3 regions of the Sporosarcina sp. YIM B06819 genome follow, and region 2 is predicted to be linked to each of the others. Evidence: riboswitches for the same ligand, from Rfam matches in the RefSeq annotation. Region 2 holds a riboswitch; each other region holds the start of a gene.
What was found. A riboswitch is a leader RNA that binds a small molecule or an ion and turns the genes downstream of it on or off. The one in region 2 is predicted to bind lysine.

Region 1 (7,693 bases), on a different contig from region 2:
CATCGCGGCTGCGAAAAAGATTTCTGGTGGCGGTGAAGTAGTTGGTGTGTTACTTGGTGATGCAGTTCAATCATTGGCGGTAGAAATGATTCAATACGGTGCTGATCGTGTCGTTACTGTGGAACATCCACATTTGAAACAATATACTTCTGATGCTTTCGGTCAAGCGTTTATGGCTGTTTATGAGCAAGAGAAACCAGATGCCGTTGTATTTGGCCATACAGCACTAGGGAAAGACTTATCGCCGAAAATCGCGAGTAAATTGGCGTCTGGTTTGATTTCAGACGTGACAGCTATCGAAGGTGAAGGGGATGAAGCTGTATTCATCCGCCCGATTTACTCTGGGAAAGCGTTCGAAAAAGTGAAAAACAAAGAAGGACTGCTGTTTATCACAGTGCGTCCAAATAATATTGCGCCACTTGTGCAAGATGCAGGCCGTACAGGTGATGTATCTTCGGTGACAGCTGACATTACGAGTCTTCGTTCAGTCATTACTGAAGTTATCCGTAAATCAACTGAAGGCGTTGACCTTTCTGAAGCAAAAGTAGTTGTCGCAGGTGGCCGTGGCGTAAAAAGTACAGAAGGATTCAAGCCATTACAAGAGCTTGCAACGCTACTAGGCGGAGCGATTGGGGCATCTCGTGGTGCTTGCGACGCGGACTACTGTGACTATTCTCTACAAATCGGTCAAACGGGTAAAGTCGTAACACCAGACTTGTACATCGCTGCTGGTATCTCAGGTGCAATTCAGCACGTTGCAGGGATGTCAAATGCTAAAGTAATCGTTGCGATTAATAAAGACCCAGAAGCAAATATTTTCAAAATAGCAGATTACGGCATCGTTGGTGATTTGTTTGAAGTTATTCCGTTGATGATTGAAGAGATTAAGAAGATTAAGGCGAACTAAATGATGCGTAAAGGCCTCCTTAAAAGGGAGGCTTTCTTTCGTTACGGGCATATAGTTCGCCCCTGTTTTAGCCACATGATATACTACAAGCATAGTTATTAAAGGAGGAAATTTTACCATGGCAATTATTAATGCGACTGATCAGAACTTTGCGGAGAATATTAAAGAAGGACTCGTCCTTGTTGACTTTTGGGCACCTTGGTGTGGACCATGTAAAATGATTGCTCCCGTTCTTGAAGAACTAGATGGCGACATCGACGGTAAAGCGACAATTGTAAAAGTAGATGTTGATGATAACCAAGGAACGGCAAGTAATTACGGTGTGATGTCAATTCCAACGCTAATTCTTTTCAAAGATGGCGAGATTGTTGACAAAGTGGTCGGTTTCAAACCTAAAGAAGCACTTGCTGAATTGATCGAAAAACACGCGTAATCGAATTTAATCAAAAACCGGGTCCCTTCATTGGCACCCGGTTTTTTTGGTAGGTGAAGAGAATGAATGAATTGATTGAACAGAAATTAGCGATTTTACCAGAGTTGCCGGGCTGTTATTTTATGAAGGATCGACAAGGAACCGTTATTTATGTGGGGAAAGCGAAAGTGTTGAAAAATCGGGTACGCAGTTATTTTACGGGAAGTCATGATGGGAAAACGCAGCGACTTGTGGGTGAAATTGAGGATTTTGAGTATATGGTCACTTCATCTAACATCGAGGCGCTTGTACTTGAATTAAATCTCATCAAACAATTCGACCCGAAATACAATATTATGTTGAAAGACGATAAGACATATCCGTATTTGAAAATTACGGCTGAACGCCATCCGAAATTGATCATCACGCGGCAAGTGAAGAAAGACAAAGGGAAATATTTTGGTCCCTATCCGAATGCTTATGCGGCGGGTGAAACGAAAAAATTATTGGATCGACTGTATCCGTACCGAAAATGTCAGACGATGCCGGATCGCGTATGTCTTTACTATCACATTGGTCAATGCCTAGCTCCGTGTGTCAATGAAATTGATCAGGAGAATTATAAAGTAATGGTGGACGACATTAGTCGTTTTCTGAATGGTGGCTATAAAAGAGTCAAGAAGGAATTGATGGAGAAAATGTCCTCAGCGGCGGAAAATTTAGAGTTTGAACGTGCGAAAGAGTATCGGGATCAAATTACAAATATTGAAGCCGTTATGGAAAAACAGGCCATGACGATGAATGATTTTACGGATCGAGATATTTTTGGCTATGCGGTTGATAAAGGCTGGATGTGTGTTCAAGTATTTTTTGTTCGGCAAGGGAAATTGATTGAACGGGATGTGTCGCTGTTTCCGCTTTATCAAGATCCGGAAGATGAATTACTGACATTCATTGGCCAATTTTATGGCAAGTCTGAGCATCTATTGCCAAAGGAAATCCTTTTACCGCAAGGCATCGATAGTGAGCTAGTTCGAGAGCTTTTGAATGTTAATGTGTTTATTCCGCAGCGTGGTAAAAAGAAATCGCTTGTCGATCTTGCTATTAAAAATTCGGAAATGTCATTAGGAGATAAATTCCAACTTATGGAGCGGCAAGAGCAACGTACGATTGGTGCGTGTGAAGAGTTGGGTGAGGCGATGAATATTACGATACCGCTCCGTATTGAAGCTTTCGATAACTCTCACACATATGGTGCTGATCCTGTTTCTGCGATGGTGTCGTTTGTCGATGGTAAACCAAATCGTAAGGATTATCGTAAATATATGACGAAAACAGCTGCTGCGCATGATGATTACGGGGCGATGAGAGAAGTCGTCAGAAGGCGTTATAGCCGTGTGTTGAAGGACGATTTGCCGCTACCTGATTTAGTCGTCATTGACGGTGGAAAAGGGCATATGGAAGCAGCACGGGAGATTATTGAAGATGAGCTTGGCCTATCGATTCCAATCGCCGGATTGGCGAAAGATGATAAGCATCAGACGGCGCAATTGTTATACGGCAATCCGATTGAGATGATTCCGTTAAAACGGACAAGTGAAGCTTTTTATTTATTACAACGGATTCAAGACGAGGTGCATCGTTTTGCAATTACATTCCACCGGCAACGGCGTGAGACGAATTCATTGACGTCTGCGCTTGACGGATTACCGGGTGTGGGGCCGAAACGTAAGCAACAGCTACTAAAACATTTTGAATCGGTGAAGAAGATTCGTGAAGCCTCCGTGGAAGCATTGCAGCAAGCTGGATTGCCTGGGGCTGTCGCAGAGGCCGTTGAAACGTATTTTCGACAAGAGGCATTGCGGGAGGAAGAATAATGTGATAGAGTGAATGCACTGAATTATTCCTCTCACAATTTTATATGAAGTGAGGATAGAGGTGCGAGTGCTAATAGTACATGTCCAGAAGGCGGCAGCCTGATGAAGGAGATGGAAAGGGGTATTCGCCGAAGCAGACAAATCGGCTGTCACGATTGTCTTGCTGGATTTCCATTAAAGAGGTGGAAGTCTGTCAGGTATCAACGACCTGGAGAGCTATCCGTACGGAGCATCTTTTTTAGGATGCCCTAATCGGACTCGGCTCTCAATTTATTGAGGGCTGTTTTTGCGTACAGGAGAAAGACGGAGGAATGGAAAATGGAACGGATCGTAATGAAATTCGGAGGGACTTCAGTCGCCAATCCGGAAAGAATCGCACGTGCAGCAAAGCTTGTTATAGAAGAAGTCAATCGAGGTAAGCAGGTAGCTGTTATCGTCTCTGCGATGGGGAAAACAACGGATGAATTACTGTCGTTAGCCAAGGAAGTCAATCCGGCAGCAGGACGGCGTGAGCTCGATATGTTACTGGCAACTGGTGAACAAGTGACGGCTTCTTTGCTCGCGATGGCAATTGCTGCACAAGGTGTGGAGGCGTATTCTTACACGGGGTGGCAAGCGGGTGTAATGACAGAGTCTGTTCATGGCAATGCGCGTATTGAGCAAGTAAAAGCGGATCGAATTGTGTCTGCACTTGAAACGGGTGCTGTTGCAGTTATTACTGGATTCCAAGGTGCTGATGCTAGCGGGGAGCTGACGACGCTTGGTCGTGGAGGTTCTGATACAAGTGCTGTTGCCATCGCTATTGCGCTAGATGCTGCATGTTGTGATATTTATACGGACGTTGAAGGCGTATTTACGACTGATCCAAGGTTAATAAAAAAAGCCCAAAAACTTGAAGAAATATCATATGATGAAATGCTTGAAATTGCTAATCTTGGTGCTGGTGTACTTCATCCGAGAGCGGTTGAGTTTGCAAAGAACCATCAAATGCCGCTGCGTGTAAGACCAGCGCATGTGGACGGACAAGGAACCATTATCAAGGAGGAAATTGATTTGGAAAATAATTTAGTTGTTCGAGGCATCGCTTTTGAGCGAGATATTGTTCGAATTACTGTGATGTACGACGTTCCGTTTAACGGCTCGCTCGCTAATATATTCACAGCGCTTGCGAAGCACCTTGTGAACGTCGATATCATTGTCCAGACCATTCGGGAAGATGTACAACCTTCTGTGTCATTTTCCATAAAGAAAGAAGATTTCGCTGAAGCAATCAACGTGTTGGAAACCAATAAAGAGGCACTTGGTTACCGCCGTGCAGATTTTGAAGTAGGACTAGCAAAAGTGTCAATCGTTGGTAGTGGAATGGTATCTAATCCGGGTGTCGCGGCAAATATGTTTGAAATATTGCGACAAGCAGTCGTTCCAGTGAAAATGGTGAGTACATCGGAAATTAAGGTGTCGGTCGTGATTCCAGAGCCTGATATGGAGAAAGCCGTGGCTGCACTTCATGAACAATTTGGATTGGATGCAGTTGTTATTAATTAATATAGAAAAAAGAGATGCACCTCTGATGGATGCATCTCTTTTTTTATAGGCTGATTTTAGTTTTTACATCCCATTTCACATGAAATGTAACCTGTCCTTTTTTAGATAGTACTTCACCGTAGCATTCCGTAAGAAGTCCATTCAATTTCTGATACTGTTCTGCAAGGAAACCGGCTTCTAACTGAAAAGATCTATTTTGAATAGTCGAACTTTCTTCGGTGTCTATCGTATAAAAACATTCTTCTCTTGCTGTTTTCTTAAGCGTGAGAGTCCCCCAACCTGCCTCTTGAAAAAACTCGGGAAGCTCCTCAATACTAAAAACAGGGAATTTCCTAGCAACCTCTTTGCCTGCCCAGTACAGGATATCCCCTTGGTGAGCGCCTAAAATGCTGGGTAAGACATGGTCACGTAAAATTTCATAGCCGAAACGAGTCGGCGAATGATAGGTAGTATTGTCCAATCTACTATCCAATCCTTTCGGATGAAAATAAGTGCTAATCATTTTATAGAAGGAATATGTTCGCAACAAAAAACCACATCGTCTTGACCTCCTTAAAACAGAGGAGTACAATGGACATGTTCTAATATTGTACCACGTAGAGGGAAGCCGTCAATGATTGCTTCGTGTCAAAACGATGACAACCCCTGATAGGCAACCTCAGTAATAAGGGAGGGTAAAAGACTTGTCGAGAGAATCAGATTTTTACTTGCGCCGTCTTCATTCATTGCTCGGAATTATTCCGGTTGGGCTATTTGTAGCACAACACTTGGTGATTAACCATTTTGCGACTCGTGGGGAAGAGGCATTCAACACAGCATCTAACTTTATGGGGAACTTACCATTCGTTCTGTTTTTAGAATGGTTCATCATCTACATCCCACTTATGTTCCATGCGTTTTATGGCCTGTACATAGCTTTCACAGCAAAAAATAACGTACAACGCTTTGGAACTTTCCGTAACTGGATGTTCATGCTACAACGAAGTACAGGGGTATTCCTTGTGATCTTCATTGCATGGCACATCTATGAAACAAGAATTCAGAAAGCATTGGGTGCAGAAGTAGACTTTAATATGATGGCTAACATCTTGGAGAACCCATTCATGCTGGCGTTCTACATTGCTGGTGTACTTGCGGCGACGTTCCACTTATCGAACGGTCTATGGTCATTCCTAGTGACATGGGGATTGGCACAATCACCACGTTCACAGACTATCGTTTCGTACGTTACGATTGCAGTATTCCTAGTACTATCTACAATCGGCGTTCAAGCACTACTTGCATTCGTCGTTTGATTTAAAACAATGAGATCACTGATAATTTGAGGAGTGAAACAATAATGGCAAAAAGCAGATTGATTGTCGTAGGCGGCGGTCTTGCAGGCCTAATGGCGGTCATTAAAGCAGCGGAGGAAGGCACACCGGTTGACCTATTCTCACTTGTCCCGGTTAAACGTTCCCACTCTGTATGTGCTCAAGGCGGCATTAACGGCGCGGTAAACACAAAAGGGGAAGGCGACTCGCCTGATATCCACTTAGATGATACTGTCTACGGCGGTGATTTCCTTGCGAACCAACCACCTGTTAAGGCGATGACGGACGCGGCACCAGGAATCATTCACTTGCTAGACCGGATGGGCGTTATGTTCAACCGTACACCTGAAGGTTTGTTGGACTTCAGACGTTTCGGTGGTACACTTCACCACCGTACGGCATTTGCAGGTGCTACAACAGGGCAACAGCTTCTATACGCACTAGACGAGCAAGTACGTAGCCATGAAGTTGCTGGTCTTGTAACTAAATACGAACACTGGGAATTCCTTGGTGTTGTTTTAGATGAAGACGGCGTTTGTCGTGGTATTAAAGCGCAAAACCTTAAAACAATGGAAATCAAAGCATTTAAAGGCGATGCAGTTATTATGGCAACAGGTGGACCTGGAATTATTTTCGGGAAAACAACAAACTCTGTTATTAATACAGGTTCTGCTGCTTCTATCGTTTATCAACAAGGAGCTTACTATGCGAATGGTGAGTTCATCCAAATTCACCCTACGGCGATTCCTGGGGACGACAAGTTGCGTCTCATGAGTGAATCTGCACGTGGTGAAGGTGGACGTGTTTGGACATACAAAGACGGTAAACCTTGGTACTTCCTTGAAGAAAAATATCCGGATTACGGAAATCTTGTTCCGCGTGATATCGCGACACGCGAAATCTTTGACGTCTGTGTCAATCAAAAACTAGGTATCAACGGCGAAAACATGGTGTATTTGGACCTTTCGCATAAAGATCCAAAAGAGCTAGATATCAAGCTTGGTGGAATCATCGAAATCTATGAGAAATTCACAGGTGATGACCCACGTAAACTGCCGATGAAAATCTTCCCGGCTGTCCACTATTCAATGGGCGGACTATGGGTGGATTATGATCAAATGACAAATATTCCAGGTCTTTTTGCTGCTGGAGAATGTGATTATTCACAACACGGTGCAAACCGACTTGGTGCTAACTCACTTCTTTCAGCGATTTACGGCGGAATGGTTGCAGGACCGAATGCTGTTCATTACATGAAGGGCTTGAAACGTACGGCAGAAGAACTTCCTTCGACAATTTTCGATGCTGCTGTGAAAGAAGAGCAACAGAAGTGGGATGACACGCTTAAAATGAATGGTACTGAGAACGCTTATGTCCTTCATAAAGAGCTTGGTGAATGGATGACAGATAACGTAACAGTAGTTCGTTACAACGACAAACTACAACAGACGGACGATAAAATCGTTGAGCTTCTTGAGCGCTACGAGAACATCAATATGACAGATACTCAACAATGGTCTAACCAAGGCGCAACATTTACGCGTCAGTTGAAAAATATGTTGTATTTAGCACGTGTTATTACGTTAGGGGCACTGAATCGTGATGAGAGCCGTGGCGCTCACTACAAACCGGACTTCCC
Region 2 (7,693 bases):
ACTATTATAAAAAAGATGAAATGTTACAAAAGGAGCTGGAAAACTTTAAAGAGGGGACGACGAGAGCGGAAGTAGTGAAGAAGCTTGAAGAAGAATTGTTCGAGCTTTACAAAAATCCTGATCTAGCGATTAAACCATCTCAGTTAGAGGAAAGAGGTGGATCGTACTACAGTGATGCAGCTGTTCGTTTAATTTCATCTATCTATAACGATAAGCGAGACATTCAGCCGGTTAATACCATTAATAATGGGGCCGTCGCTAGTATACCGTTTGACTCCGCTGTTGAGGTCAGTTGTGTCATTACGAAAGAAGGTCCAAAGCCAATCATTAGTGGAGATTTACCAGTTGCAGTCAGAGGTTTGGTACAACAAATAAAATCTTTCGAACGAGTAGCAGCTGAGGCGGCTGTGACGGGAAACTATGATACAGCGCTGCTTGCCATGACCATCAATCCTCTCGTTCCGTCAGATAAAGTAGGTAAAGCCATTTTGGATGAAATGCTAGAAGCACACAAAGAGCACTTGCCGCAATTTTTTCAACGTGTAGAAGTGTAATTTTTAAGCAGATTTCATGGTGCCACTCATTCAACCATATTTGTTTGGAATAATATGGTTAGTCGACTGTGGCACCTTTTTAAATAACAGTAATAAAAATTAACTAGCCTTTACCTCAGCAGAACCTTTCTCCTTAACCCGCTTCAATGTAGCCACAATCAAAAAGCTCACAATCACCAATAATAGCCATGAACTCACCTTACCTAAGTGAACGAGACTCCATGCAGCGGTTTGGTTAGGATATTGCCACGCTCCAAAGAATGTCGCGATATTTTCGGCTACCCATATAAAAAAACCTATGAGCACAAAAGAAAATGCGAGTGGCATACGATAACGAGTTCCATTCACTGCATATGTGACCCACGATTGCCAAAAGACAATTAAGACAAGTGCAGATAACCACCAACGTACGTCAATCCAATAATGGTGGGTAAAAAAATTCAAGTAAATCGTAGCTGCAAGAGGTACGACTAGTAAAAAAGGAGGCCACTTAACGAGCTCCACGTCAAGCCTTCTCCATGCTTGGCACAGGTAACTTGCTACACTCGCATACATGAACCCGCTATACAAAGGTACTCCGAAAATTTTGAAATAACCTTCCCCTGGATAAGACCATGAACCCATATGTACCTTAAAAATTTCAAGTGCAAGTCCAATTAGATGGAACAATGTAATCACCTTTAGTTCATCCCGCGTTTCAAGCCCAGAATGCACCATCCACCATTGCATCAAAATGCAGATGATAAGAATCCAATCATATCGCGGTAGTAAGGGGAGTGGTATGATTTGTGTTAAAGCTAAAGAGGCAAAAATAACGACAGGAAACAAACACGATAGGGCCTGCTCCCAACCGAAACGAATAAGTTGTTTTACTGCTCTCATAATTGATGCCTCCAAAGGTTCACTCGCGGGTGCTAGGTTACTGAAACCATTCGCGTCTTTCTGCGAATTGTAGCAGTGCCTGGCTTCCGCCTATTATTGTGCGTCTTCATCACTTCGGTATTCCAAAATATCCCCAGGTTGACATTCTAAAGCCTTACAAATCGCTTCTAAAGTGGATAAACGAATCGCTTTTGCTTTTCCATTTTTCAATATGGAAATGTTGGCCATCGTTATGCCGACCTTCTCCGAAAGTTCAGTTACGCTCATTTTCCTTTTTGCTAACATCACGTCAATATTGATAATAATCGCCATTGTTTTCACCTCAGACCGTTAAATCATTTTCTGATTTTATTTGAATTGCTTCTTGTAAAAGTCTTTGAAGAACAGCGGCAAAGACGGCAATCACCATTGAAGCAAAAACAGGAACCATTCCAACTATGACGAGACCTGGTGCATCGTCTAGATCGGCAACGAGAAATACAAATGGCAAAATGATGACATACAATCCACTAATTGTTATTGCACAGAATTTAATATTCTTTAGTGATTTAACAGATAACTCAGAGAAAGATTGGCTCATGTCAATATAGCTTAACAGTTTAAAAGCCTGATACAATGCCATGAAGAACGGTATAACTGAGACATACATACCTATTAAAATGGGATAGAGTATATGGGCATAATCTGGGTTTACTGGATTATTGGCGAGCTGATATAACCCATATATACACAAAGCAAGGACTGGGATTCCCATTAAAAAAACAGCCATCCTTAAAAATAGTGTTGACCCTCGTTTCATAAAAAGCACCTCATTTGTTTATTGTAAACTTAATTTTAACACGTTATTTATCGTTTTGCAATAAATACTTATCGAATATAATGGACGAGTCACATCAATTACAATATCACCATTTTTAAATAGGCGAATAGGCGGGAGCTACTAACCAATCAAAAAACCTTCCAACGACACATCATATTCCTTGAAAATATCCTCAAACAACGCTTTATCAATCAATTTACGCAATACGCCATCAAAATAACCGGGAATATTACGGACTGTTTTGCGCTTTGACGCTTGAACAGCAATATGAAGTGCTTGTATGGCCAACCGTTCAAATAAATCTCCTTGCTGCTCATGAAGGCTAAATTTCATCATGCGTAATGACTGTGCACGGTAAATCCCAAACAATTGACGAGCTAAAGAATTGTCACCAATCGTCGTTGATAATAGATCTTTTATTCTCCCAAACAACGTAGTAGGTGTAGGAGCCGGCTCCGCAGGATACGTATCTGTAAGAGTATGGGTCTTTATGTTTTTAGATTCAAAAGAAAATGCTTCAGGTTCAGGAAAAACATCGTCAGCCTCACTGTCACAAGGCTTGTCCGCTGTTGCCGGCATGGTCAAAGTCGACTGGTCAACGAAGGGTAAAATAACATAAATGTTAGCGCCAAGTCCGTTCATGACTGGGCGAATGTAATGGATCCGCTCGATAATTCCAAGACTTTCTAACTTACGAATCGCACGTCGAACCGTTACATTAGATTTACCGATTTTGTCTGCCATCGTGTCGTGCTTTAAGTGAGCAGCGCCGTATTTCACGGAGTAACGACGAATCATGTCCAACACAGCACGATCTGTTGGATTCATCTCGTTCCAATGCTTAATGACATGACGTTGCGCTGCCTCGTCCATATCTTGTGTGTTTGCGAAACGTGCGAAGTCTTTTAAGTAAATTGTCATGGTGGTCATTCCCCTTTTATTTTTTATATAGAGGGGAATGAGGAAATCGGATACATCTTTAAAAATATATTTTTGAAAAAGAAAATCCTTCTGAACAAGCAAGGATTTATTTGTTGACGGAGAGTTAGATGAAAATACAGTATATAGGAGATTTACACATAATTCCGATGGCGGTAATAGGCGGGAGCACAGTCACTACTACAATTCGCCGGCGATTGGAACATTGGGCTCTGCGATAGTCGGTATCGTGTTTTATTATGAAGCTAAGAATGGATTGAGGATTTTTTGTATCCTTGGAATTGTATTTACGATTATTGGTCTGAAAGTAGTAAGTTAGTGCGGCCAACTTTTGGAGGGTTCCCGTGTGAGAAACAATGATACATGTTTATTTGAATTAACGTATTTGTTCGAGAGACTGTACTTTTTATTCAATTACGAACACCCCTGTAATCGTAGGAAACAACTAACGATTACAGGGGTGTTTTTATAAGCAAGTCTCTTTTAAAAAACTTGCACCAAGTTCAATTTCATCACTAGAAAGATTACTAAAGCCAAGTTTACTAATGGATCCATCGGTATGATTGTGAATGAAGTAGATGGAAGTGGGATACACCTTGGCACAAAAAGGGCGGCGCGTTCAATGAGCCATTTCTCTGAATGGCCAAGTTGTCCTTTCGAAATAAAGGAATTGATTTGTATACCGCCCTAAAAGTTACTGCGGCATCGTGGCGATCAAACACTCACTCCATCATAAATAGACAACGTACGTTGCAATGAATGGAGTTGTTCATCGTTCAATGGAATCATCGGCAAACGGACACCGCCGACGGGAATTCCTGTTAGATTCAATGCCGCTTTTACTGGCGATGGATTTGGCGCGGCAAAAAGAGCTTTCATAATGGGTAACAATTTACGGTGGTCTGTAGCAGCCTCTTTGACATTGCCCATTTTGAAGTTTTTAATCATTGCTTGCATTTCATTTCCTATAATATGAGAGGAGACAGAAACAACGCCAGCTCCACCAATTGATAATACTGGAATGGTTAAGCCGTCATCGCCGCTATACAAGGAAAATCCTGCAGGCGTCTGCTCGATGATTTCAGCCATTGCATCTAAATGGCCGCTCGCTTCTTTAATTGCAACGATATTTGGGATTGCTGCCAGGCGAATGACTGTATCGACGGCGATGTTGACAACTGTTCGCCCTGGCACATTGTATAACATAATCGGTAAAGAAGTAGCAGCCGCAATCGATTGGAAGTGTTGAAACAATCCTTCTTGGCACGGCTTGTTATAGTACGGGGCGACGAGCATAATCGCATCGACACCAACATCTTCTGCTAACATTGTCAGTTCAATCGATTCCCTTGTGCTGTTCGAGCCTGTTCCGGCAATTACGGGCACTCTGCCACCCACAACTTCTACTACAAACTTAAATAATTGGACCTTTTCCCCAGTGGTTAATGTCGGAGATTCTCCAGTTGTTCCCGACACAACTAAACTATCTGTTCCGTTAGCGATTAAATGATCAATCAAATTCCTCGTAGCGTCAAAATCAATGTCCTCATGTTCATTAAAAGGAGTTACCATAGCTGTTACAACTTGTCCGAAATTCATCAATTCTCCACATCCTATTCATTTTTTTAGTAAAAAATAAAATAGAGGGTGGAGGGCAATTTATCAATTATGCCCCAGCGTAATTGCGTCCAGACTTTTTTGGGGGGTGCCTGAAAAACTCGCCAAAAAAGTACGTGACATCGGCCGGAGGCTTTATCTGGATTATTCTACTGACCCCAGATAAATTGACGCAAAAAAGCAACAACGAGGGCTCGTTGTTGCAGCGAAATAATAGATTATTTCTTTGCATAAGATAGCCCTCCATATAGTTTCCTATATGACAATCCTGCACTTATTCAACGCAGAACCAGCTTCGAGATAATGAGTGTCTCTCCACTTCGGCAAATCCCCCTTTCTACAATCTTCATAGGATCTCATTATCCTTGGATTGCATACTAATGGTTTTTGCGCCTCTATCCTTACTTCAAAGTTTCGAAATAAGTAATATTAAATTATTACCACTTTACACGTAATTCTGGACAATTGCAAGCCGAAAGTGAAATTGCTTGTTTCGGAGGCCTATAAATCCTCGTTCAACGTCTCACAGATGAGGCCATTCTTACATAAGTATGTCGTCTTCCTCTGATGACGATTGAATAGGTCATGATGTTTTCCGGCACTGCAATCCCATAAAAGCCTGTATCACCGATATGATAAATATCAGCGCCAGCCATTTTACTATTGAGTGCGATTTGGCGTATCGTTGCGACTTCATTTTCGAGGAGACTGTCACCTATGCAACCTCGAATTCCTCTTTTTGTTAGATTCATAAATAGTCCTGTCATAACCCTTGAACTTTAAGTATAATGTATCTAAATCATATTTTATTTAATGAAGTTGAAGGTCTTTCATAAAATTGTATAGGGGTGTATGTCAAATGAAAGAATACAGTTTATCAGAGAAATTAAATGAAAGTATTGTTGATGGAATTATTGAAGGGTATAGGGATTACTTGGATGTACGGCGACAAAAAGCTCGTGAATTAAAGGTTCACGGCGCTTATGCCTGGGTTAAGGGGAATCATATTGACCATTATGTTGCTTTGTCTTGTGAGGACAGCGGTGTTACTAGTACTTTAGCAAAGGCAGGTTTAACTTGGCAATATTTACAGTTCTCAGATAAGAATGAGAAGACGTTGTTTATTGTAAAAAATGTACGGTATTTTAATATAGATGAGGTGGACAAGGGGAAAGACGCGAAAGGTCGCACGCGAGGAAGTAAAGCTTCCTATATGCAAAATTTAATGCAAATTAATAGTGGCGTTAAGTTTGATGAGATTCCTGCAAAGATATTCAATCAATCTGTACAATTAGAGCTATTAGAGGATTTTCAGCCAGTGACACTTGCAGCTGAAGATACAGAAGGAATGGATGCGCAGTTTGACAGGTTTTATATCGCTACCTATAACATTGATGAGGATCATCAAATTGGTGAAATCCGTTTATGGATGCCTAATCCTGCTGATAATAAGGCATACTTAATAAGTGAGTTAACGCCATATATTGGACAAAAGTCTAGTCATTTATTTGAAATTGAGGAAGAACTAAAATCAGTTCTGGTACAAACAATTGCAGCTGAAGGTGTCCTAGATGCAACTGCCTTCGGTATTGTTCTTGATGATGTCGAAGAGCAAGAAAATTGAGTTTTTATAGAAATGAGGTGCCTTCTTGTTTATTGGTAAAAGTTTAACCAATATCCGTATTCTTAATGATTTGAGTAGGGGGCAATTGGCAGAAAAAGTGGGCGTAACTGAACAGGCTATTTGGCAATATGAAAATGGTTATATGTCCCCTAAATTAGAAGTTGTGAATAAATTGAAGCTGACTTTTAAAGTGAAAGCTTCGTATTTTTATCGTGTAGATTTATTGGATAAAGTCGATTTTGAGAATATACAGCTTCAACATATAGCGTATCGTTCTGAGACAATAAATTCTTTGAGTAAAACGCAAAGCGAACTAATGCATATTCGATTTTTAGATGAATTTTTAAAGAAAGTCGAATCCAAAATAAGTTACCCATCTAATATATTGTTGCAACTACGGAAAGAGACGCTTGAATATCTTGGACAAAACCCAAATGTTGATCGGGAAACCCAAATTCAATTCATAGCTAGCTTAGCGCGCCGAACAATTGGACTACCCGAAAGTTCTAACCAAAATATTCTTTTTTTATTGGAGAAAGCAGGCGCTTTTATTTTCGAAAAAGAAATTGGAGAAACCATTGATGCTTATAGTCTTTGGACAGAAGACGATAGGCCTTATATTATATTGGGCACGATTAAAAAGTCTGCCGCTAGAAGAAACTTTGATCTGGCCCATGAATTAGGTCATTTATTACTGCACTATAAAGTTGAATTCAACATGCAGGATAGAAAAACCTATAGAACTTTGGAAGATGAGGCGCATAGTTTTGCCTCTGAATTTCTATTACCAGAAGAATTTAAAAAAGATTGCGCAGGTATCGTTAAAGTTTCAAATCCAGATTCTTATATCGACATCAAACAAAAATGGGAAGTTTCGTTACAAGCTATTGCAATGAAAGCATATAAATTGGGGCTAATGGAATATCAGCAGTATCGCTATTTCTTCATGTCCATTAACAAAAAGGGCTATAAAACGCAGGAACCACTTGATGACCAGATTTCAATTAGCCGTCCGATGAAGATAAAAAGTATACTGCAGCTACTTTTTGATAGAGGGATTTATTCCGTATCTAATTTAATGGAGGAATTAAAAGTAGATCAAGAATTTCTAACGATATTAACAGGCATAGAAAAGGAATTCTTTGATAACTATCGTCAAAATGAACAAAAAGTTTTTACGACTAGTGAACTGGTTTTTAAACAATAATGTCACTCAGTCAACCTAAAATCGAACCTCCCAAAGCGGCGAGGTTCGTT
Region 3 (7,693 bases), on a different contig from region 2:
AAAATAGCCGATGAATGCTCCAATCATAAAGACTTCCCCGTGCGCAAAGTTAATGAGTTTTATGATTCCATAAACCATTGTATAGCCCAATGCTATTAACGCGTATATACTTCCGAGTGAAATACCGTTTATCAGCTGCTGTAACCATTCCATGCATTTTTCACTCCTTTTTTATTCTAAGATAGGCTTCAATCAATTACGCCTTGACGAAATGGCATCCAGATTTTGAATCGAGCTCGATTAACTCCTTTCAAAATCTATGACATCCGCCGGAGGCTTGGGCCTGCACGATGCAGGTCATGCAGGCGTTGCCACAGGACGTGGCGACCTTAGCCTGCGTTCCTCTATTGTTCCGCAGTGATCTTCAGCTGAACAAAGATAAAAAAGAATGAGAGGATGACCTCCCCCCATTCCTAGTATTTGAATTAAGGATTTACTTTTGTTTTAAATTCTTGCTTACCGTTTTTATATTCAAGAATCGTAGCAGATTTGATAGGGTGGTGATTTTCATCTACTGAATATAAGCCAGTGACAAGTTCAAGATCCTTCGTTGTAGCTAAAGCATCTTTAATTTTCACTGAATCTGCTCCACCTGCACGTTTGATAGCGTCAGCTAGTAGGTAAACTGTGTCATACCCAAGTGCGTTAAATGCATCTGGTAATTTGCTATATTTCGCTTCGAATTTATCATTGAATTCTTGGATGATTCCATCTGTATCTTCAGAAGAGTAGTGATTTGTCGTGAATGTATTGTTCAACGCTTCTGCACCAGCCAAGTCTAGTAAAGTTGGAGAATCCCAACCATCTGCGCCCATAAGTGGTACTGTAATACCCATTTCACGCGCTTGTTTAACGATCAATCCAACTTCTTCATAGTAACCTGGAATCAGAATGAATTCTGGATTTGCCGCTTTAATACGTGTTAATGTTGAGCGGAAATCAGAGTCTTTTGCAATGTATGATTCTTCACTAACTACTTTACCACCCGCTGCTTCAAAATCTTTTTTGAATGATGCTGCAAGACCTTTTGAGTAGTCACTTGAGTTATCCGAGTAAATCGCAGCATTTTTCACTTTCAGTTCGTTTGCTGCAAAGTTCGCTGCAACAGTCCCCTGGAACGGATCGATGAAAGATGTTCGGAAGACAAATTCATTGACGCTGCCATTTTCTTTAACCGTTACTGTCGGGCTTGTACCAGATGGGCTGATTATAGGTATTTCTTTACTATTAGCAATATCAGCTTGTGCAACTGTTGCACCACTTGTCGCCGCTCCGATAATTGCCACGACTTTATCTTTATCGATTAATTTTAGTGCTGCACTCGTTGCTTCTGCCGGGTCTGATTTGTTATCGACCTTTACTAAGTCAATTTTCTTGCCATCCACTCCGCCAGCTGCGTTGATTTCTTCAACAGCTAATTCAATTCCAGCAAGTTCTGATGTTCCATATGAAGCAACAGCCCCCGATAATTCTAAGTTAATCCCAATCTTAATCGAGTCGCCACCCTCGCCGCCTGCGCTTGAGCTATCCCCGCCCGTTTTCTCTCCAGCACCACATCCTGCTAGTAGTCCAACTGCAAGAGTTGCTGTGGCAAATATACCCGCGAATTTTTTCAATTTCATTTGAAATCCCCCTTTTTATTTACAATTCAGATAATTAAAGACGTAATGCTATAAATCCTAGTTTCCCCCTCTTATTCTCTATTTCTAAAACAGAGAATTAAATGTTTAATACTTTCAGATTGTTTGTAATCTTATTGCTAGTATATATACCTGATTGATTATTGTCAAAACATTTTTTTATCCAAAAATTGCTTTTTATATAAAAAAGAAGCGATGAAATTCCATCGCTTCTTTTTTTATGCAGACAGCTGAACGGCCTCTTTTTTTGCTTTCATCGACCAAACAGCAAATAATATAACAAGAAGAATAATGACAGCAATAAGACCTATCCATACAGAGCCTGTAATCCCTAAAACAATATAGCCAATTGCAGCGATTGCTGCGCTGATGAGCGCGTAAGGTAATTGCGTTGTCACATGATCCATCAGGTTACTCCCCGCACCTGTCGCTGACAGGATTGTCGTATCCGATATCGGCGAACAGTGATCGCCGCAGACCGCTCCTGCAAGAACTGCTGCCAATGCTGGTAATAAAATGTCCGGTGCGGCATCAATCATAATGGTTCCTGCAATCGGTAACAGGATTCCGAATGACCCCCAAGATGTCCCCGTTGCAAAGGCCATTAAACTTGCCAGCACAAAAATAATAACCGGTAAAAATGCCACTGGTAGATTAGCACTTATGACAACGCCCGATAAATAAGCACCTGTATCTAATACAGCAATTAAATCGGTTAGTGCCCAAGCAAAAATTAGGATGAGAACTGCTGGAATCATCGATTGTACACCAGTTGTAAATGCGCGAATGACCAACCGCATACTTGCCGTTTCATTGCGTTTCATCTGTAGCATATACAACATCGCAGCAACTGCTGTCCCCGCCATTCCCCCTATTAGCAATGACAAAGGCACATCTGTGTTTTCAAAAATCGACCAAATGCTCATCGATCCACCTGCCAAATAGCCCGTTCTAATCATCATGGCAAAAGTAACAGCTACTAACACCACAATCGGTGCTACTAGATCACGTACACGACCATGTGCGTGCACAGGGAACTCCTCTTTCAATTGACCAGGAATCGCTTTCGAAGGATCAAATAACTGCCCTTGTTCTTTCGCAAGCTCTTCATGTTTTTTCATTCCAAATAAATCAACATCTGTCCACGCCAAGAAAAAGACTGTTGCTAGTGTTGCCACAACATAAAAATTCATAGGGGCCATCATGATAAAAGCCGATAGTGGTGAATAGCTAATAGCCGCGGCACCACCAAAAATGAGTGCTAGCTGTCCTATTAAAAACGCACCCCAGCTAGAAATTGGCGAAATCGAACAAATCGGTGCTGACGTTGAATCGATAAAATAAGCTAATTTCGCGCGAGAAATCTTGTGCTGATCCGTAATCGGACGAGCAATTTGACCAACTGCCAATGCGTTAAAATAGTCATCTACGAAGATCGCAATGCCCAAAAACACCGTCAATAGTTTAGCTCCACGTCTTGTCTTAATACGCTGGACTGCCCACGCTGCAAACGCCCGACTACCACCAGACAAGCTAACGAATGCCGTAATAACTCCAAGTAAAAGGATGAATAACATAATGTAAATATTATACGTATTCAATTCTCCTCCATCCCAGAAAGAGACGATCATTCCACTCCATAAATTCTTGATAGATTCACCTGGCGAAAAGGATGCTGCCAATAAAGCTGCAGCGACAACTCCTGATCCAAGTGATAGCAATACGCGTTTTGTCGCCAACACCATGACAATAGCAATTAGTGGCGGCAAAATCGATACCCATGTTCCAATCATTCTAAAATCCTCCATTTTGTTGGGTTGAGGCCCGTCATGGGGGAATAAAAAAACCGACTCCTTTTGACACTTAATTAAGTGTTTGGGGAGCCGGCATTATCTACGTTGCGTTTGTTGGATAAATAAAAGTGCTTATCTAACGTACGACATGTAGCTCATCACACATCAAACGATGTATGACAGTGTTATTCCTATTTGGAATAACCCCAGCCTGATGGATTTGACGATCCTATCAAACTTCGGCAAAGCTTCCTTTTACACACGGTCATAGATGTCAATCTCTCGTGTGTGACTGATAAGCAATGCAGCCTCTACCCAATCGGTATTTTATTTACTATACTAGCCTAACAATAAAACAGCTAACTTTCAAGTCTTATTCACTATTGCTTTGGAAGTTGGACTGGAATTTCAATATTAGGTGCAGCACCTCCACCATTACTGAAGACCGGAGGCACGGTTCCTGGAATAATTCCCATTGCAATCAGAATTCTCTGTTCCACTACACTTTCTTGCGTTGCAAGCGGCACGATAATTTGAACGTTCACTGTCACAACAACATTTACTTCGACAGATGCACTGTTTATACCAAATTCCTTGATGGTCGGTTCAATATCCGTGTGCACTTCACCAATGACATGAAAGCGGATTGGGATTTTTGGACCGAAATTTCCAAGTAAGGGAATATTCAACGCCTGCCCAATAGGAACAAAAAATACAATGCCCTTTTGACTTTCCATTGCTTGCGGGTCATATTCGATATTGTTTTGCATGGGCAACATATCAAAATTCCCCGCTTCAGCCTGCTTAAGATGAGTAGCAACTAGTGCATGTATATCTCCTACTGCCCGACTAGCGGCTTCCGCATTGATTGTTATTACCCCAGTAGAACCATTAGTGCCTGCCGGAAACATTTCTTCAACGCTAGGTAATTTAAAATCCCGTGATGTGAGAGCTTTGTTAATGACATGAGCGGCTATTATCCGCGTTTGTACTTCTGCATATTGGACATAGATAGGTGTAAGTCTCATATTGATGATGTATAAGAATAAGGCAATCGCGATTAGAAACGCCGGAATAAGGAGCGGTAACCATTTTCGTTTCTTCTTCCTTGATCTTCGAGTACTTTGCACATGAAATCTCAAAACGACTCCTCCTGCTGTTACATTATGCAGGAAAGGAGTCGTTTATTCAGTTCCATACCAGCCCAACACATCTCTAATCAATTCAGGCATACAGTAGTCTTTCTCCGCCTCTTTCAACGAAGGAAAGAAAAAGCCAAATGTAAACATATCTAGTGTGGCAAGCGAATACGTCTGCCCCTCGACAACTTGCCGATTCCCCGCATAAAGCTTACCATGACGATTTTTGTACAATCTTTCATGTATCATTGCTCCCATAAGCGTCCCACGGAATCCAAGTCCTTTAATTTCAATATGCGGCCATTCTTCATTCAAAGACAGTTCGTAAATCTCTTTCAACTCGGCGCCGTCTAGTGTGATGATACAAGGGTTTATCGGATGTGGCAGTAGCGTATGCAGGCTTTCTTTCGTCACCCAACCTTTGTCTAAGCTACCAAGAAAGATCCCTGTATTAAATAGCGCACAATCAGCCTTTGTATAAGCGATCAATGCACGGCCGAAAAAGGATGCCAATGGACTCGAACCGAATAAATTTTGTGGCAGTGTTGTCGGATTGTAGAAAACCCTTTCTGCCATTGCCTGCTTGCCTGATGCGATAAGTGCATTCACTTGTTGAATGTCTTGTTCAGTAGTTGTCAGCTGGTCTGACCTGTAAAGCTTTGCTGCCATTTTTTTTGCATCGCTATCCACTTGCACCGTCACATGACCTACATATTCCCCATATTTCCCTGTCGCCGCCAATAATGTATGTCCGATTAGCTTGCCTTCATGAAAAAGATGGTGCGTATGTGCTCCGAAAATAACGTCGATTTCAGGGCATTCTACTGCCAATTTTTCATCTTCCGTTATCCCCAAATGTGATAGGCAGACGATCATGTCTGTTTGCCCTGCAATTTCCTCAGCAACCCGTTTTAACCCTTCACTAGGCGACGTCACTTCCCAACCTAACTTCGCATAAAACGTGGTGTACTCTGCTGTTGCGCCAATAACACCAATTCTCGTCCCTTGCTCTGTCACGTAAATCTTGTAAGGCAACGCCCATGCCGGACGCCCCCCACCCTTTTCGAATAAATTACAAAGAATCACATCGAACTTGGCATCTTTATATAAAGAAGAAAGCGCCTTTTCCGACATTGTAATGCCTTCGTTATTGCCAATCGTTACTGCGTCAAATCCTGCTTCATTCAATAAACGGATGTTCCCGTGGCCATTTGTCCCTTCCGTAAAAGGATGTGAGCGGTCAACATGATCCCCGATATCGAATACATAACAAGCTTCTCCCTTGGCCGAGTGCTCACGCTTTTTATCACATAACAAGCGACTAATTTGCGGCCAATTCTCAAAGTGACTATGGATATCATTGGTATGATAAAAGTGTATCGTTTCTATTGTACTAATCGCAACTCACCCCATAATTCCGTCGATAATCGATCGAATCCCTAGTATTAAAAGAATAATTCGTAATGCGAGAACAAGCGTTTCTGATTTCATCTTCTGATTTAACATCGCACCTAACTTCGCACCGATATAAGCAGCAGGAACGACGGGTATCGTGTACAACCATGGTACATTGCCAAGTGATATATGCGTAATAGAGTTGGCCATAGCCGATAGGAATACCATGAACATGGATGTTCCAACCGCAACATGCGGAGGAAACAAGAATAATAGAATCATTGCAGGTACGATGATGGAGCCTCCACCAATTCCGAATAGACCCGATGCAAAGCCAACTCCAAACGTCAACAGTAAAGCAAACCATACCGGATAGCCAAAGACAAATGTCTCTCCCCTATTATCCACAAAGGTTCTTTTTTTACCATGGTTAACGAACCAACTCACAGGCTTTAAATATTTTCTAACTAATAATAGCGTCGATAAAATAATAAGTAAAATTCCGAAATAAAAGTTAAATGATGGTAGATCGAGCCCTTTATTAACAAATGCTCCGACAAGAGTTCCCGGAACACTCCCTGCGAAAAAGATGAGACCGCTTCTGTAATCAATTGTTTTCGTTTTCATATAAGATAGTGTCGATGCAAGACCTGTAAAAATCATCATAATGACTGAAAGACCAACGACTGTTTGCGGTGTAATGCCATCAATCAGCCCCAGATTGATGCCGACAAAAAGTGTCGCCGGCACAAGGATGATGCCGCCTCCGAGGCCAACAAGTGCCCCGACAATTCCTGCTGCTAGACCAATAACGGCCAATATAAGATATTCCACTACCATTCCTCCTCAAAAAAGTTGAGCTGTTTCGGCGTCAGACTTTCATAGTTGATATTGAGCATTTTTTGAAATCGCTGTGCATTTCTTGCTGCATGTCCGCCAGAGTTGTTATTAAAAATAACGAATACTTCCTTCGTTTCCACTGTCAGTTTTTCGACTGTTCGCTGAATTTCTTGCAGTTCAGCTTCATTGTAATTATACAAATACCTCACCTTACGCCACGCATGATCATCGCCGGATATGTTACGCCATCCTTGGACATTACGGCCATGTAGCCTAACGAGCACTTTATCTGGTCGTGTCGTGCTCGCCACAAGTGGAATACTGCCTTCACCAGCCTGCGGTTCATCACAGACGGAGTGGATCACTTTTAGTTTGCGCAAAAAATCTAATGTCTTTTGCCTAAAGTCAGTCGAATACCACGATTGATGTCTAAACTCAATTGCGATATCGAAGCCTTGCAACTTTTCACAAACGAATTGAATTTCATCGACATGATCTTTCGTACAATCAAACCAAGGTGGAAACTGCACAAGTATCATCGCTAACTTCCCCGCTTCTTGTAACGGTGTAACGGATAAGCGGAACAACTGATACATTTCGTCAATCGAAGCATATGGCAGTGGTTCACGATTATGCCCCGTCATCCCTTGATACGCCTTTACAACAAAACGAAAATTATCCGGCGTTTCGGCAATCCATTTGCGGATATTACGTTCTGGTTGTATCGCATAAAAAGTAGCATCCAGTTCAACAATCGGAAAATGAGCGCTATAATCGAGCAACTTTTCCTTTGCCGTTGAGGACGGATCATAGACAGTCGGATGATCGCCCCAGCCCGTCAATCCGATTTGAATCATTCCCCTCGCCCCCCTTTCAAATGCAACGT

Region 1: another riboswitch for lysine. It lies ahead of R2B72_RS01430 (aspartate kinase); the one in region 2 lies ahead of dapA (4-hydroxy-tetrahydrodipicolinate synthase).
Region 3: another riboswitch for lysine. It lies ahead of R2B72_RS12215 (Na+/H+ antiporter NhaC family protein); the one in region 2 lies ahead of dapA (4-hydroxy-tetrahydrodipicolinate synthase).

Annotation. Positions count from the first base shown of each region.
Region 1 covers NZ_JAWLIQ010000001.1:291,596-299,288, forward strand. Annotated here, with positions in the region: gene R2B72_RS01415 (electron transfer flavoprotein subunit alpha/FixB family protein) at 1-907, shown strand, start outside; gene trxA (thioredoxin) at 1,026-1,340, shown strand; gene uvrC (excinuclease ABC subunit UvrC) at 1,403-3,196, shown strand; lysine riboswitch at 3,245-3,423, shown strand; gene R2B72_RS01430 (aspartate kinase) at 3,515-4,741, shown strand; gene R2B72_RS01435 (YslB family protein) at 4,785-5,201, opposite strand; gene R2B72_RS01440 (succinate dehydrogenase cytochrome b558 subunit) at 5,425-6,036, shown strand; gene sdhA (succinate dehydrogenase flavoprotein subunit) at 6,081-7,693, shown strand, end outside.
Region 2 covers NZ_JAWLIQ010000027.1:15,479-23,171, reverse strand. Annotated here, with positions in the region: gene R2B72_RS15900 (6-phospho-beta-glucosidase) at 1-554, shown strand, start outside; gene R2B72_RS15895 (DUF817 domain-containing protein) at 654-1,436, opposite strand; gene R2B72_RS15890 (helix-turn-helix transcriptional regulator) at 1,530-1,748, opposite strand; gene R2B72_RS15885 (DUF2975 domain-containing protein) at 1,759-2,235, opposite strand; gene R2B72_RS15880 (helix-turn-helix domain-containing protein) at 2,377-3,177, opposite strand; partial or broken gene R2B72_RS15875 (QacE family quaternary ammonium compound efflux SMR transporter) at 3,392-3,514, shown strand; gene dapA (4-hydroxy-tetrahydrodipicolinate synthase) at 3,910-4,794, opposite strand; lysine riboswitch at 5,041-5,218, opposite strand; partial or broken gene R2B72_RS15865 (haloacid dehalogenase-like hydrolase) at 5,328-5,501, opposite strand; gene R2B72_RS15860 (hypothetical protein) at 5,672-6,436, shown strand; gene R2B72_RS15855 (XRE family transcriptional regulator) at 6,462-7,643, shown strand.
Region 3 covers NZ_JAWLIQ010000016.1:53,222-60,914, reverse strand. Annotated here, with positions in the region: gene R2B72_RS12225 (branched-chain amino acid ABC transporter permease) at 1-153, opposite strand, end outside; gene R2B72_RS12220 (ABC transporter substrate-binding protein) at 426-1,622, opposite strand; gene R2B72_RS12215 (Na+/H+ antiporter NhaC family protein) at 1,859-3,433, opposite strand; lysine riboswitch at 3,577-3,755, opposite strand; gene yunB (sporulation protein YunB) at 3,814-4,575, opposite strand; gene R2B72_RS12205 (bifunctional metallophosphatase/5'-nucleotidase) at 4,618-5,952, opposite strand; gene R2B72_RS12200 (sulfite exporter TauE/SafE family protein) at 5,977-6,807, opposite strand; gene R2B72_RS12195 (DUF72 domain-containing protein) at 6,801-7,664, opposite strand.